4 regions of the Chelatococcus sp. YT9 genome follow, and region 3 is predicted to be linked to each of the others. Evidence: predicted binding sites of a transcription regulator. Region 3 holds the regulator's gene; each other region holds the start of a gene.
The links. The regulator PhoB, encoded in region 3, activates phosphate uptake and scavenging genes when phosphate is short. The targets are predictions, from matches to a motif close to TGTCATNNANCTGTCAT.
Positions count from the first base shown of each region.

Region 1: phnC (phosphonate ABC transporter ATP-binding protein) is a predicted target of PhoB. The motif match lies at 1,229-1,245, and genes of this name have one in related genera.
Region 2: KIO76_RS00255 (esterase-like activity of phytase family protein) is a predicted target of PhoB. The motif match lies at 2,132-2,148, and genes of this name have one in related genera.
Region 4: olsB (l-ornithine N(alpha)-acyltransferase) is a predicted target of PhoB. The motif match lies at 1,373-1,389, and genes of this name have one in related genera.

Region 1 is NZ_JAHBRW010000001.1:570,267-573,871, forward strand. It holds gene phnG (phosphonate C-P lyase system protein PhnG) at 1-75, opposite strand, end outside; gene phnF (phosphonate metabolism transcriptional regulator PhnF) at 344-1,090, shown strand; gene phnC (phosphonate ABC transporter ATP-binding protein) at 1,440-2,252, shown strand; gene phnD (phosphonate ABC transporter substrate-binding protein) at 2,403-3,308, shown strand; gene phnE (phosphonate ABC transporter, permease protein PhnE) at 3,431-3,605, shown strand, end outside.
Region 2 is NZ_JAHBRW010000001.1:55,940-59,544, reverse strand. It holds gene ssb (single-stranded DNA-binding protein) at 257-772, shown strand; gene KIO76_RS00255 (esterase-like activity of phytase family protein) at 955-2,064, opposite strand; gene gyrA (DNA gyrase subunit A) at 2,583-3,605, shown strand, end outside.
Region 3 is NZ_JAHBRW010000001.1:1,966,531-1,970,135, reverse strand. It holds gene phoU (phosphate signaling complex protein PhoU) at 19-738, shown strand; gene phoB (phosphate regulon transcriptional regulator PhoB) at 796-1,497, shown strand; gene KIO76_RS08845 (GcrA family cell cycle regulator) at 1,614-2,153, opposite strand; gene KIO76_RS08840 (aspartate aminotransferase family protein) at 2,601-3,605, shown strand, end outside.
Region 4 is NZ_JAHBRW010000001.1:844,635-848,239, forward strand. It holds gene KIO76_RS03910 (Rossmann-fold NAD(P)-binding domain-containing protein) at 1-316, shown strand, start outside; gene olsB (l-ornithine N(alpha)-acyltransferase) at 308-1,246, opposite strand; gene KIO76_RS03920 (ATP-binding protein) at 1,599-3,605, opposite strand, start outside.

The DNA of each region.
Region 1 (3,605 bases), 1.4 Mb from region 3:
AAGCACGCTCAGCCACGATTGCCTCGCCGCAACCCCGTTTTCATCACCCTGGCCGACTGCCTGCATGCTCGTCATCCGCGTCGGTCGCCTCCTGCCTTCCGCAGGTCAGGACACGAATGCGGGGCTCCCGCGGTCCGCTCGCCTGTCCTGGAAAGCATATCTTTCATGAAAGGTCCGTACCTTTCTGATAGCATGCGGATGTCTACGCCGCCAATATATCATTTGGATGACATTGCGGCGGGACACACGACGGGACTATGAGTGGGGTGTATACGCGTGTCATATCGCAACAGTACGACAGGCCGCGCCACCTATCCGCACGGGGTAAACGGACCGAAACGACATGGAAGCATCGCCATCCAGAGAAAGCTCACCCAAGGCGCGGAAGGCGGCCCCTCCCCTGTGGCAGAAGGTTGCAACGGCCCTTCGCACCGAGATTCGCGATCAGACACTGAAGCCCGGCGAACAGATCATGCCTGAGGCCGCGCTGTCAGAGCACTTCTCCGTCAGCCGCTTCACGACCCGCAGGGCGCTCGCCGAACTCGAGAAGGAAGGGCTCATCCGCATCGAGCACGGCCGCGGCCTCTTCGTCGCCGAAGATACCGTGCCCTACGCGGTGGGAGAGCGAACGCGTTTCACCGACAATATGCGCCGCTTCAACATCGCCGGGGACCGCGAGATCCTCTCGACCGCCATCGAGACGGCCGATCCGCTCGTCTGTGAGCGGCTTGAGCTTGCGCGCGGCGCGGACGTTCTTGTTATCGACACCCTGTCGTCGGTTGAAGGACGCCCCATGGGCCTCACACAGAATTTCTACCCGGCCGACCGCTTCCGTGGGTTCGACACCGTATTGCGTGAGACGGTTTCGCATACCAATGCCTTGAAGGCATTCGGCATTCACGATTACACGCGTAAATGCACATGGATCATAAGCCGGATGCCGACAGCCCGCGAGGCTCGCCTCTTGAAGATCGCGCGAACGCGGCCGATTCTTGAAACGCAGAAGGTTGACATCGACGCTAGTGGCCGCCCCATCGCCTTCGGCATCAGCGCCAACAGCGGTGACCGCATGCAGATCATCATTGAATAGTGCGTTGTGGGTGGGCAGCTGATCAGGAATAAGAATTGCGGATCGCGACAAGTATTTAGCCAGGCCAATATTAGCCAGCGTAATTTTATCAACACTATACACATAGTGCAGAAGCAGCCGAAAAGGTGCGAAGCACGATGTCACGGAACTGTTGCACGATATCCTTATAGCCTATTCATCAACGTAGCCTGGAGGCTGCGGGATCAACTGCGGCCCACGGTGTTGGCGTCCGCAGCCGCCGCTGCATCAGGCGGTGTTCATAATCGTCGAAGCTGCGACGGCTGATCTCTGATTGAACAGGGATGGCCAGGCGCAGCAGCGGGTAGCTTTTCTTGCTGCGGAGGGATTCTTGCTCAGCATTCGCGATGTCTCGCGCCAGTTTGCGACGAAGACGGCCGTCGACAAGGTTTCGCTGGATATCGACACCGGCGGCTTTATCGGGGTGATCGGCAGATCCGGCGCTGGAAAATCCACTTTGCTGCGCATGATCAACAGGCTTGTCGACCCCACCAGCGGTCGCATTGTCTTTGACGGCGTCGACGTCACAGCCCTGCATGGGCGCGAACTCCGCCGATGGCGTCAATCCGCCGCTATGATATTTCAGCAGTTCAATCTTTCCGGCCGGCTCGATGTGCTCACCAATGTGCTCATGGGCCGGCTTAATCATGTTCCGGCCCCGCGGGCGGTGCTGAAGATGTGGTCCGAGGAAGACAAGGCCATCGCGCTGTCGGCGCTTGAACAATTCGACATTGCGGGCCTCGCCGCGCAACGTGCCGAAAGCCTGTCCGGCGGCCAACAGCAGCGTGTCGCGATCGCCCGGGCGCTCGTGCAGGAGCCGCAGATAGTCCTCGCGGACGAGCCGGTCGCGTCACTCGATCCGCGCAACACGAAGATCGTGATGGACGCGTTGCTGCGCATCAACAAGCACTACGGCATCACGGTCCTGTGCAACCTGCATTCGCTAGATCTCGCGCGGACCTATTGTGATCGCCTCATCGGCATTGCGGCAGGCCGAGTCGTCTTCGATGGCGCGCCCGAAGCGCTCACGGACGACGTGGCGCGCGATCTCTACGGCCTGGAAGCCGAGGAAGTGCTCGGAAAAGCAACTGCCATACCGCGACCGCAGGCCGCGATGGCAAGCGCCCTATCGATTCCGGCTTGATCGACAGGACTTTTGGTTGATCAGACAGCGTACACGAATCCTGAAGCACGGCGGCAACGCCGAGCGTTTTCATACGAATTCGCATTCAAACTCCGCGAATGCATTCGAATACGTAACGTAGCGCACAATATAATTCACTCGGAGACCACAATGTTCAACCATCGTCTCGTTATCGCGGCCGCTGTCGGCCTCTTCACCACGGGTGCCGCGTTCGCGCAGGACTGGAAGTCTCAGTATCCGGAACTCACCTTCGCGATCATTCCTGCTGAGAACGCCTCCGGCGTAACTGAGCGCTTCAACCCGCTGATGGCCTATCTCACGAAGGAACTCGGCGTTCCCGTAAAGCTGCGCATTGCCAATGACTATGCGGCCGTCATCGAAGGCCAGCGGTCCGGCAACATCCACATTGCCTCCTACGGCCCCTCCTCCTTCGCCCGGGCGCTGATGACCGGCGTGAATACGGAAGCCTTCGCGATCGAGACCAACCTCGATGGCACGAAGGGCTACTACTCCGTCTTCTACGTAAAGAAGGACAGCCCCTATCAGAAGATCGAGGATCTGAAGGGCAAGAATCTCGGCCTCGTCGACCCCAACTCCACGTCCGGCAACAACGTTCCGCGCTTTGCCCTCGATCAGATGAAGATCGACCCCGCGGCCTTCTTCGGCAAGGTCGTCTACACCGGCAGCCACGAGAACGCCGTCATTGCCCTGAACCAGGGCACTGTCGATGTGGCCGCCAACTGGTGGAACGACGAGCAGGAATCGAACCTCCTGCGTATGGCCCGCAAGAACATGGTCAACGCTGACGATTTCCGCATCATCTTCAAGTCCGAGCAGATCGTGAACTCGCCGATCGCCATGCTCTCCAATCTGCCGCCGGACCTGAAGACCAAGATCCGCCAGGCGTTCATGGACATCCAGGCGAAGGACAAGGCCGCCTTCGACAAGATCTATGAAGGCAAGCAGGGTCCTTGGCAGCCGGTCGACAACGCCGCCTACAAGCCGATCATCGAGCTCAACAGCTTCGTCGACAGCCTGCGCAAGAAGTCGAGCTGACGAACGTCCGCCCACTCGGGCCATGGAAAAGCCATCCAGGCTTGGGTCCGTGATCCATGCACAGGAAGCCGCATTCATCGGGGTCATAGCGCCCCGATGAATTGCATGATTGCAGATTGGTCATGACCGCATCCGTCCCTACCCTGCCGCCTGCGCAGAGCCAAGCGCTCGCCCTTCGGTATGACCAGGAGGTTGCGAACAGGCGGCGCCGCGTTCTCCTCGGCATCGCGATCTTCATCGCTGCCATGGTGACCTCGGGGTGGATGACGGAGGTCGATCTCGGCAAACTCTTCCAGA
Region 2 (3,605 bases), 1.9 Mb from region 3:
TTATCGCGCCGCGGTTCGGGCGTGTTGCGGGTTGTCATCACGGCTGCCATTGCATGTGGACAAGCCGGTGCCTTCGGGCGACGGCAGCGGGGATGATCGGCTAGTGTCCGGACCAAGTGTAGGCTTTGGAATTTGCTGAGCCAAATCCCGGTGCCCACGTCAGGAGAGCCTGGGTAGCTCTTATGCGCCCGATTGGTTTCCGACTGTGTGGCTGCGTTCGTGATTAGTTGGTTCGGCTTGGCCGTGGAGGTCCGTGATGGCAGGCAGCGTCAATAAGGTTATTCTGGTGGGGAATCTCGGGCGCGACCCCGAGACTCGTCGGCTCGGCTCGGGCGACCCCGTCGTCAACCTGCGCATCGCCACCTCGGAGACTTGGCGTGACAAGGCCACCGGTGAGCGCCGGGAGCGCACGGAATGGCATAGTGTAGTGATCTTCAACGAAAATCTCGCGAAGATCGCCGAGCAATATCTGCGCAAGGGATCGAAGGTTTACCTCGAGGGGCAGCTGCAGACCCGCAAATGGCAGGACAAAGATGGTCAGGAGCGCTACACGACGGAGATCGTGCTGCAGCGCTTTCGCGGCGAGCTCACGATTCTCGACAGCCGCGGCGGCGAAGGCGGTGGGGCCATTGAGGACGACAGCTATGGGGGCTCGCGTGGAGGCGACTTTGGTCGGGCCTCGCCCATGGAGCAGCGCTCCCCGGACCGGCGCCCGGCCGCGAGCGGCGGTTCAAAATACGCCAGTGACCTTGACGACGATATTCCGTTCTAGCCCAACAACACGCATCGATAGCCCGCGACGTCATCTGGGACGAGCGCGGGCTCGCGCCGGGATCCGGTAACGGTACGGCCCAAGGGGCCCACCTTCCGTTACACGGCGCCGTCCTGTTGGAGCGGTAACGTCCGGATGAGGCCGCATTACATCCGCGCCAAGAGCGTGAATGTCGATAGGCCTTATGTCCCGCCTGTTTCGATGACCTCGAAGGCCAGGAATTTCGTGGTCTGCGCCTCGTTGAAATTGTCGTCGGAGACGATCACCAGCGTGCGGTTGCCGTTATTCAGCCGGGGGCCGAAATCCATGCCCTCGAAGTTGTCGAGCGCTGTGCCGAGGGTGGCAAGATCCAGGACCAGCGTTTTCGCGAGCGGCACCCAGCTTGCGCCGGAAAGAGCGTCGATGGCGGAAACGTCGGTCGCATTCCGCCGGTCCGCACGGTAAAGACGGATATCGTTTCCTTTGCCCGCGCTGTAGCCGCGTTCCATGACGAGCAGGGATCCTTCGTCGAGAGCGAGAATGTCGGAGACGCCATTGTCTGCGAAGCCGCCGGGCTTGGCAGGGGCCATGCGGATCGGATCCGTGACATAGACCCATTCGGGGCCGGCCTGTCCGGATACCATGTTGAAGGTGGAAACACGTACAGGGCTGGTTTCAGTCAGTGAGGCCTTAGGGCCGTCCTCAACCAGCGCATTCTCCAGCGCCGCGATCAATGTTCCCGCGTCCGGGGTCAGCGCCAGTCCTTCAAAGGCGAGATTGTTGCGCGGCCCGCGTTTGCCATCGGTGCTGACGCGGTAGCGGGCAGGCAGCGGGATCTCGCGCAGATGGTGCCCGTCAGCGGTGCTGGCCCGCAGCACGGGGTCGATCCCGGCGGTCGCGTCCCCTTCGCTCGTCCAGTAGAGCGCGCCACTTCCCGGATCGAGGCGCAGCGCCTCCGGGTCGACACGTCGTGTCGGGAATGGCTTCCCATCGGCGTCACGAAGGGGCACGGCCTGGTCGATTGTCACCGCGCGAAAGCCCGAGGCGTCATAGTCGAGCGTCAGCTTGTAGAAGCGAGCGGGCGCCTTCTCCGAGCGATCGTCACTGAGAGCGATCCAGCGTCCGCTGGCTGCGTCGAAAGCGAGCCCGGAGAGCCCGCCGACCCGCGTTCCGTCCACGTCGAGAGGAGCTCGAATGCTCTTCTCGCCGATGAAGCGTAGCGTCAGGGTGCCGGACATGTTTTCGGCGGCGAGAGCCGCAGGGATGAAGCTGGCCAGAACGGCAGCCGGAAGAAGGAGGCATGATCTCAACATAGCTGTTCCTCCGGGCCCGTTCCCAGCGACCTTGGCACATTGACGAGCGCGACCGTAGGCCGATCCGGCGACGGTCCGGTGACAGCCCAGGAAGCCTCGCGATGTGCTTCAAGCGGCTTTTCCAGGCGACGAACCTCCACGAAAAATGCGTCGCGAATCATCGAAATCGGTGGCTGGGCGTCGCGAGAGCGGCGCGTGGATGCAGACCGAATTACCCGCAATGGATAAGATATTGATATATATCGATAATTAAATCGTGAACAGGGGGCCTCAATGCTGGCTTTTCACGGACGGATGCGCTAGAGCTTGGTACTGGTAAAGTGCATCCCTTTTTTCGATGAGATCGCTCATGAACTCGTTGAATCAGGTGCGTTTCCCCATCATGCGGACGGGGCACGGCCGCTGGGCTGGGGCCTGAATGGAATGGCTATCGTGGCATAGGCTGCCCCTCATTGCGGACGGGATCCGTTCGGGACGCTCCAAAAGCCCCTTCCTGAGATTTTTGTTGGAATTCTCTCTTGGCAGATGATGACGAGAAGATCGGCGGCGACATCGCTCTGGTGTCGATCTCCGATGAGATGAAGCGCAGCTATCTCGATTACGCCATGAGCGTGATCGTGAGCCGCGCCTTGCCGGATGTGCGCGACGGACTCAAGCCGGTGCACCGCCGCATCCTCTATTCCATGTACGAAAACGGCTATACGCCCGACAAACCTTATCGCAAGTCGGCGCGCGTGGTCGGTGATGTGATCGGTAAATATCACCCGCACGGTGACCAGTCGATCTATGACGCGCTGGTGCGCATGGCGCAGGACTTTTCCATGCGCCTGCCGCTTTTGGACGGGCAGGGGAACTTCGGCTCTGTCGATGCCGACCCGCCGGCGGCCATGCGCTACACCGAGGTGCGTCTCGCCAAGCCCGCAATGGCGCTGCTGGACGATCTCGACAAAGATACGGTCAATTTCCAGGACAACTACGACAACAGCGAGCGCGAGCCAACGGTCCTGCCGGCAGGCTTCCCGAACCTCCTGGTGAATGGCGCGGGCGGCATCGCCGTTGGCATGGCGACCAACATCCCGCCGCATAATCTCGGCGAGGTGGTCGATGCATGCTTCGCCTATATCGAGGATCCGGAGATAAGCCTTGAGGCGCTGACCGAGATCATCCCGGGGCCGGACTTCCCGACGGCTGCGACCATCCTCGGGCGCGGCGGCATCCGCTCGGCCTATTCGACCGGCCGCGGTTCGATCATCATGCGTGCTCGCGCCTCTGTCGAGCAGATCCGGAAGGATCGCGAGGCGATCATCGTCACCGAAATTCCCTATCAGGTGAACAAGGCGGCGCTGATCGAGAAGATTGCGGATCTTGTCCGCGAGAAACGGATCGAGGGCATCGCCGACCTGCGCGACGAGTCCGATCGCGACGGTATGCGCATCGTGATCGAGCTGAAGCGCGACGCGGTGGCCGATGTGGTTCTGAACCAGCTCTACCGTTTCACCGCGCTGCAGACGAGCTTCGGCGCCAATATGGTGGCGCTGAAC
Region 3 (3,605 bases):
GCTAGGGGACCTGAGGCAATGCCTGAACATATCGTCTCATCCTTCGACGAGGATCTCGACGAACTGCGGACCCGGATCGTCGAGATGGGGGGCGTCGCCGAGAAGATGCTCACGGACTCCACGCTGGCGCTGGTCAAGCGCGACAGCACTCTCGCCCAGTCCGTCATCTCCGCTGATGCCCGCCTCGACGGGTTGCAGCGTGACATCGAAGAACTCGCCGTGCTCACCATCGCGCGACGCCAGCCCATGGCGGTCGACCTGCGCGAACTGATCTCGGTCATTCGCGTGGCCGCCGATCTCGAGCGCATCGGGGACCTTGCCAAGAACACGAGCAAACGTGTCGTCGCCATCAGCGGCGAAACACAGCCTCAGAAGCTCGTGATCGGCGTACAACACATGAGCGATCTCGTGCAGGAGCAGCTCAAGGACGTGCTCGATGCCTATGTGCAGCGAGATGACGCGCAAGCCCTTGACGTTTGGCAGCGCGATGATCGCATCGATGCGCTGTACACGTCGATCTTCCGCGAGTTGCTCACCTATATGATGGAAGATCCGCGCAACATCACGTTCTGCACGCACCTTCTGTTCCTCGCCAAGAACATCGAGCGTATCGGCGATCACACCACCAACATCGCCGAGACGGTCCATTATCTGGCGACAGGCGTCACATTGGCTGCCGACCGCCCGAAGGGGGATACCTCCAGCTTCACCAAGGCGCCAACCGATCCTAGCAACTGATCCCACTGATCCTGTGAACCGGGGGGCCAGGACAACAGTGGAACCATAGGACTTTCGATGGGACCACGTATTCTGATCGTCGAGGATGAGGAGCCGCTCACGCTGCTCCTCCGTTATAACCTCGAGGCCGAGGGCTATACAGTCGACAGCGTCGCCCGTGGCGACGAAGCGGAGATACGGCTGCGCGAAGCGGTGCCGGACCTCGTATTGCTGGACTGGATGCTGCCAGGGCTCTCCGGCATCGAGCTGTGCCGCCGCATCCGCGCGCGCGAGGAGACCGAGCGGCTGCCGATCATCATGTTGACGGCGCGCGGCGAGGAGACCGAGCGTGTGCGTGGTCTCGCGACCGGCGCCGACGACTATATCGTCAAGCCCTTCTCCGTGCCGGAACTCCTGGCGCGCGTGCGGGCCCTGCTGCGGCGCGCCAAGCCGGGTCAGGTTGCGGCGCAACTCATTGCCGGCGATATCGAACTCGATCGCGAGACCCACCGGGTCAAGCGCGGCGGCCGGGAGCTCCATCTCGGGCCGACGGAATTCAAGCTGCTCGAGTTCCTGATGCAGAGCCCGGGCCGTGTCTTCACCCGGGAGCAGTTGCTCGACCGGGTGTGGGGCCACGACGTCTACATCGACGAGCGGACCGTCGACGTGCATGTCGGGCGCCTCCGCAAGGCGATCAACCGCATGCGCCGACCTGATCCGATCCGCACGGTGCGTGGCGCCGGCTATTCCTTTGACGAGACCTTCGCGAAGGCTGGCTGAACTGGCGGATCGATACCTGTCGACCCAATGAGAAAGGCCGCCGCGATCACATCGCAGCGGCCTTTCAAGGGCTCGAATGTTTGCCAGCTATCCGCGTCACCGGGCAGCCGAAGACCTCAGGCCCGCTTACGATCCCGCCTGCGATCGGCGACGGGCTGATAGGCAATGCGCGAATGGTGCGAGCAATAGGGCATACCCAGCTCGGACCGGGCGCCGCAGAAGCGGAATTCCGGCGTCGTTGGATCACCCATGGGCCACCGGCACATGGATTCACGGAGTTCCATGATGGTGACCCTCTCAGACATAGGGATCACCACTTCCTCGCGGGGCTGAGGCAGGCGAACGAGCACGGGAGCCGCTTCGGCGACGGGCTGAGGAGCCAGCGCGGCACTAGTGCGCACGGGGCCTGGCGCGGAAGCGGCGGGAGCCGGCGCGGCAGCACCCGGCTGCCGGGCCGGTTTGCGGGGACGGGGAGCGGAATTGGCGGTGCTCTTGGCGCGGCCTGACAGGCCGAGGCGGTGCACCTTGCCGATCACCGCATTGCGGGTGATACCGCCGAGTTCGGCGGCGATCTGACTGGCGCTGAGGCCATCAGACCAGAGCTTGCGCAAGAGCTCTACACGCTCATCGCTCCAAGATTGGCTCGGGTCGGTCATCGCCTTCTCCGTCAGCAGTTGCAGTGCATGGAATCCCTTATCTTTCGCGGCCAGCTCCACACGAGCCCAACCCCGTTGCATGGTGACAACGAACGCGAATGATAAGTTCCGCTACACGAGATGTCGTAGTCGTTGAAGGCGAAACTACAATATGCCCCGACTCGGGGGCAAGAGTCCCCCTGCCACACCCGCCGTTTTCCCCAAGAACCTCGTCCGAGAGTCAAGGGGAAAAGCGTCTTCGGTTCCGGCACATATCAAATCCTGCAGGTGGCGCGCAGAGATCCTTTCCCATCCGATCCGGCCAGCCCGTCCGCGGCGGCTCGGACGTTGATGAGAGGTATCACAGTCTTTGAATTGACATGGAAAACATGACCTTTAGAATTGATGGAGTGCCGCCCCTCCGTGGGCGGCACTTTGATTTTCCGAGACACGGGCCCGATATCGGTGATGTCTGCCCATGGTTCTTTTGGAAACTTTCCTCTTGCGGAGGTTGAAATCGTGATTTCGCCGTTGCTGCCGACTTATGCGCGTCCCGACATCGAATTCGAAAAGGGAGAGGGCGTATGGCTGATGACGCGACAAGGCGAACGATATCTCGACCTCGGCGCGGGCATCGCCGTGAACGCACTCGGCCACGCCCATCCGCATCTCGTGGAAGCCTTGACTGAGCAGGCGTCCAAGGTTTGGCACACGTCGAACCTCTATCGCATCCCCGGCGGTGAAAGGCTCGCGCAGCGGCTCGTCGACGCGACCTTCGCCGACACGGTCTTCTTCACAAACTCCGGTGCGGAGGCCCTGGAATGCGCCATCAAGATGGCGCGGAAATATCACGCGGTGAGCGGCCATCCCGAGCGGTTCCGCATCATTACCTTCGAAGGCGCTTTCCACGGTCGGACACTCGCGACCATCGCCGCCGGTGGCCAGGCCAAATATCTGGAGGGCTTCGGCCCGAAGGTCGAAGGCTTCGACCAAGTACCATTTGGCGATTTCAAGGCCCTCGAGGCGGCGATCACCGATGAAACCGCCGCGATCCTGATCGAGCCGATCCAAGGAGAAGGCGGCGTTCGGTCGGTGCCTACCGCCGATCTCAAGCGTCTGCGCCAGATATGCGACGACAAAGGCCTGCTGCTGATCCTGGACGAGGTCCAGACGGGCGTTGGCCGCACCGGCAAGCTGTTTGCCCACGAGTGGTCCGGCGTCACGCCCGACATCATGGCTGTCGCCAAGGGCATCGGCGGCGGCTTTCCCATGGGCGCATGCCTCGCGACGGCCGAGGCCGGAAAGGGCATGACGGCCGGCACACACGGAACGACCTTCGGGGGCAATCCGCTCGCGATGGCCGTCGGCAATGCCGTTCTCGATGTCATACTCGCGGATGGGTTCCTGGAAGAGGTACGCCGCAAGAGCCTGCTGTTCAAGCAACGCCTCGCGGAGCTCAAGGACCGCTATCCC
Region 4 (3,605 bases), 1.1 Mb from region 3:
AGAACGGTATCAATCTCGCGTCAGCATCTACAATGTCAGCGACGACGAGCCCGCTCCTCAGGCTGACGTGATCACCTATGCCGCTGGCCTGCTAGGGGTGCCGCCGCCTCCCGAAACCACGCTGGAGGAAGCCGGCCTCTCCCCGATGGGCCTAAGCTTCTGGACCGAGAACAAGCGCGTCAATAACACCAAGCTCAAGACCGAGCTTGGTGTTCGCCTCGCCTACCCCAATTATCGAACGGGTTTGGACGCACTATTCGCCGCAGGAGAGGGACGACCGGCGGCACATAGAACGACCGCCGTATCCTCAGGCTGATTGGCGATTGGCCGTCGCGCCGAAATGCTCGATGTAGCGCGGATTGATAGTGGGCACCGGCAACATGACCAGGACATCCGTGGTCCCGAACTGGCGGTCGATGACCGCTCCTTCACCGAACGTCGCGCCGAGCCGTAAATAGCCTTTCACCAGGGGCGGCAGGCTGTGCAGCGCCGCCTTGGTATCCAGGCTCGCAGCCGGCATCCTGTCCATGGCGACGAAGCGCTCCGGCAGCGCACGGACGCGCCAGGGCTCCGGCGACAGCGCATGGTGATGCAGGAAACTCAAGGGCGTCGCGAGCCGCTCCGGGTCCGTGCCCTCAAGGCTGGCACATCCGAACATGACGTCGACACGGTGACGGCGGACGTAAGCCCAGATGCCATACCACAACAATTCCACTGTGCGCTTGTTGCGATAGGGCTTCATGACACAGGAACGGCCGAGCTCCAGGAAGCGCAACTGAGGGTTGCTGTCTGTGAGCTTCGTGATCTCGAATTCGCCCGCCGTATAGAAGCCGAAATTGCGGTCCGCGACCTCCTGGCGCAGGAGGCGATACGTGCCGACGACCTGGGGCGTAGCCGCACGGAAGGGGCGGCGCGGTGCGTCATGGTCCAGCACGAGCAGATGGTCGCAGATGGCGTCGTAGTCGTCCACATCACGCCGCGCGATCATAGAGGCAGCATTGGGGACCGCTGACATCTCGTCGTAGAAAACGCGGTAACGCAGACGCTGCGCCTGCTTCAATTCCTTCTTGGTCGTGGCCAGTCTCACCTCGAGTGATCCCATGCGGCCCAGAACAGGCTCGGTGTGGTCAGACAGTGACGCGGATGCCAAGCGTCCTACACTCCAATTACCCGGCGCCCAGTTGGACGGTGTCCAGGTTGACGGCAAGAATTTGCCGGCTATGGCACCCAAAGCGCCCGCGGGCACTTTGTCCACCCATGCCTTCTTCGACTGAAGGGGACCCTGGACCATCCAATAATCCTCGGTTGCATCCGATATCGCCAACGATTCGCGGGCGATCGAAGTCCCACCAAACCGACGCATGCTATGCTTTCTACAGTGTTGTGACAATGACGTGTCGACCGCGGGCACCCCACGGATTAAGGCCTTTAAACAGCTGCCTTTCCGTCTGCTGTACACGGGGTTGCCGATTTTGGGGCCAATGGAGAGTTTCCCATTCCGGAGTAGGCATGCCAGGAAGCCGGCACATCATTCCGTTGGCCGGCTATGGTCACGCACCAGCGGGAAAATCGAGGTCCAGACCTAAAGGCGGGCTAACTCACATTACCTCGCGCTGTTGCTGCACTGGCAGCCAAGCCTTGAGCTTGGCGCGATCCAGAGGTTTGGCGAGAAAGCCATCCGCCCCCGCCCTGAGCGCAGCCTGGCGATCTTCCGCGAATGCGTTCGCAGTGAGCATAACGATGGGCAGACGCTTCTTGTCGTCCCCCTCCAAGGCTCGGATCTGCCTGACCACCTCAAGACCATCGAGTTCCGGCATGCGAACGTCGAGCAGGGCGAGATCATAAGCTGGCATGCGACCTGCGAGCATACCCTTGGCAAACCCTAGCGCACGGCGACCATCGCGCGCCCAGTCGACCTTTGCGCCGAAATGCTCGAGCGCCTTCAGAGTCAGCAGCGCGTTGATCTCATTGTCTTCGGCCAGGAGGACACGTGCAGTCTGTCCTGTCGTCTGCAGCCCCGCCGACATTCGCTCTGCCGCAAGAGCGCTTTGATGCTGGACGAGTTCTCCGCCGACCCATCCGTCAATTTGCTGGAAGAGCGAGCGTGTGCGAACCGGCTTGATCAGGAAAACGTCGAACCCTGCCGCCGACGGCAGCCCGAAATCACGCCTCTCGAACGGTGAGAGCAGAATTATGGTCCGCCAGGCACCAGCCCTCCGCGCCGCGGCAGCCAGCCGGCGAGCCCGCTCGTCGCCAAGCGCACAATCAATGATCGCGATGTCGAGCCCCTCAGCCATCGCCGTTATCGCCTGCTCCTCTGTCGCGACGACCGTCAGCGTTCCGCCAGCAGCTTTGAGCTGGCTGGCGAGGAAGGGTGCCTCAAAGGGGGAGTCCGCAGCTATCAGAATGCGTTGCCCAGTCAGCTCGGGCCGCACGATCACGTCAGCGGGATCACTTGTGCGAGCCACCTCGAGCGGGATGTCGAGAGTGAAGGTCGAGCCCTTGCCAAGCACGCTTTCGACAGTAATGGCGCCGTCCATACCCTCGGCGATCCGGCGGCTGATGGCAAGTCCCAGACCCGTACCACCCTGTCGTCGTCCCGTCGGCTCGTCCACCTGCTCGAACTCGCCAAAAATGTCCTGCAGTCGCGAGGCGGGAATGCCCGTACCGGTATCGAGGATGCTGAGACGAAGCCGGCCCTCCCCGGCCAGTTCCGCGCGAATCCCCACGCCCCCCTTGTCCGTGAACTTGACCGCATTGCCAGCGAGATTCATGAGTACCTGGCGCAGGCGATCAGCATCTCCCATGATGCGGGCGGGCACGTCCTCGGCAATATAGGTCGCGATCTCGACATTCTTGCCCTGGGCTCGCGGCGCGAGCAGCTCGACCACGCTCTCGATCAGCGCGCGCAAATTAAAGGGCGCCCGAGTCAAATCAAGCTTTCCGGCCTCGATCTTCGAGAAGTCCAGGATTTCGTCGATGAGCGACAGCAGGACGTCACCAGACGTTCGGATAGCACGGACATATGTCGCCTGCTCCGGATCGAGATGGGTTTCGCCCAAGAGATCGGCCATGCCGAGAATCCCGTTCAACGGCGTCCTGACTTCGTGACTGACGGTGGCCAGGAAGCGGGATTTGGCCACATTCGCGGCCTCTGCCTTGCGCCTTCCCTCCTCCAGCGCCTGCTCCGAAGTCACCCGGTCGGTGACGTCTCTACCGATGCGTTGCCATTCGGGCCCGCGAGAGGTCTCAATGACCGTCTCTTCCCAGGCGATCCAGCGCATTCCTTGCGCCGTATGGAGCTCTTCATCGATCCGCTGACTGCGAACCGCGCCGTCAGTGGACGGTGTTATATCCTTCACGACCGAAGTGAGAGGCGCGCCCTTCAGATCCTCCCGCTCCTGCCCCATGAGCTTCGCGAAAGCTTCGTTGGCATAGGTGATCCGACGGTCGCTATCATAGCGAAGGATGAACTCGCTCCTCACCTCGGCCAGGCTGCGATAACGCATCTCCGAGGCAAGCAACATCTGGTTTCGACCTACGAGATCCACCAGCTCGGCCTCCACAGCCGCAAGGCGTCGTGCCATGACGCGGCGCGAATGGTA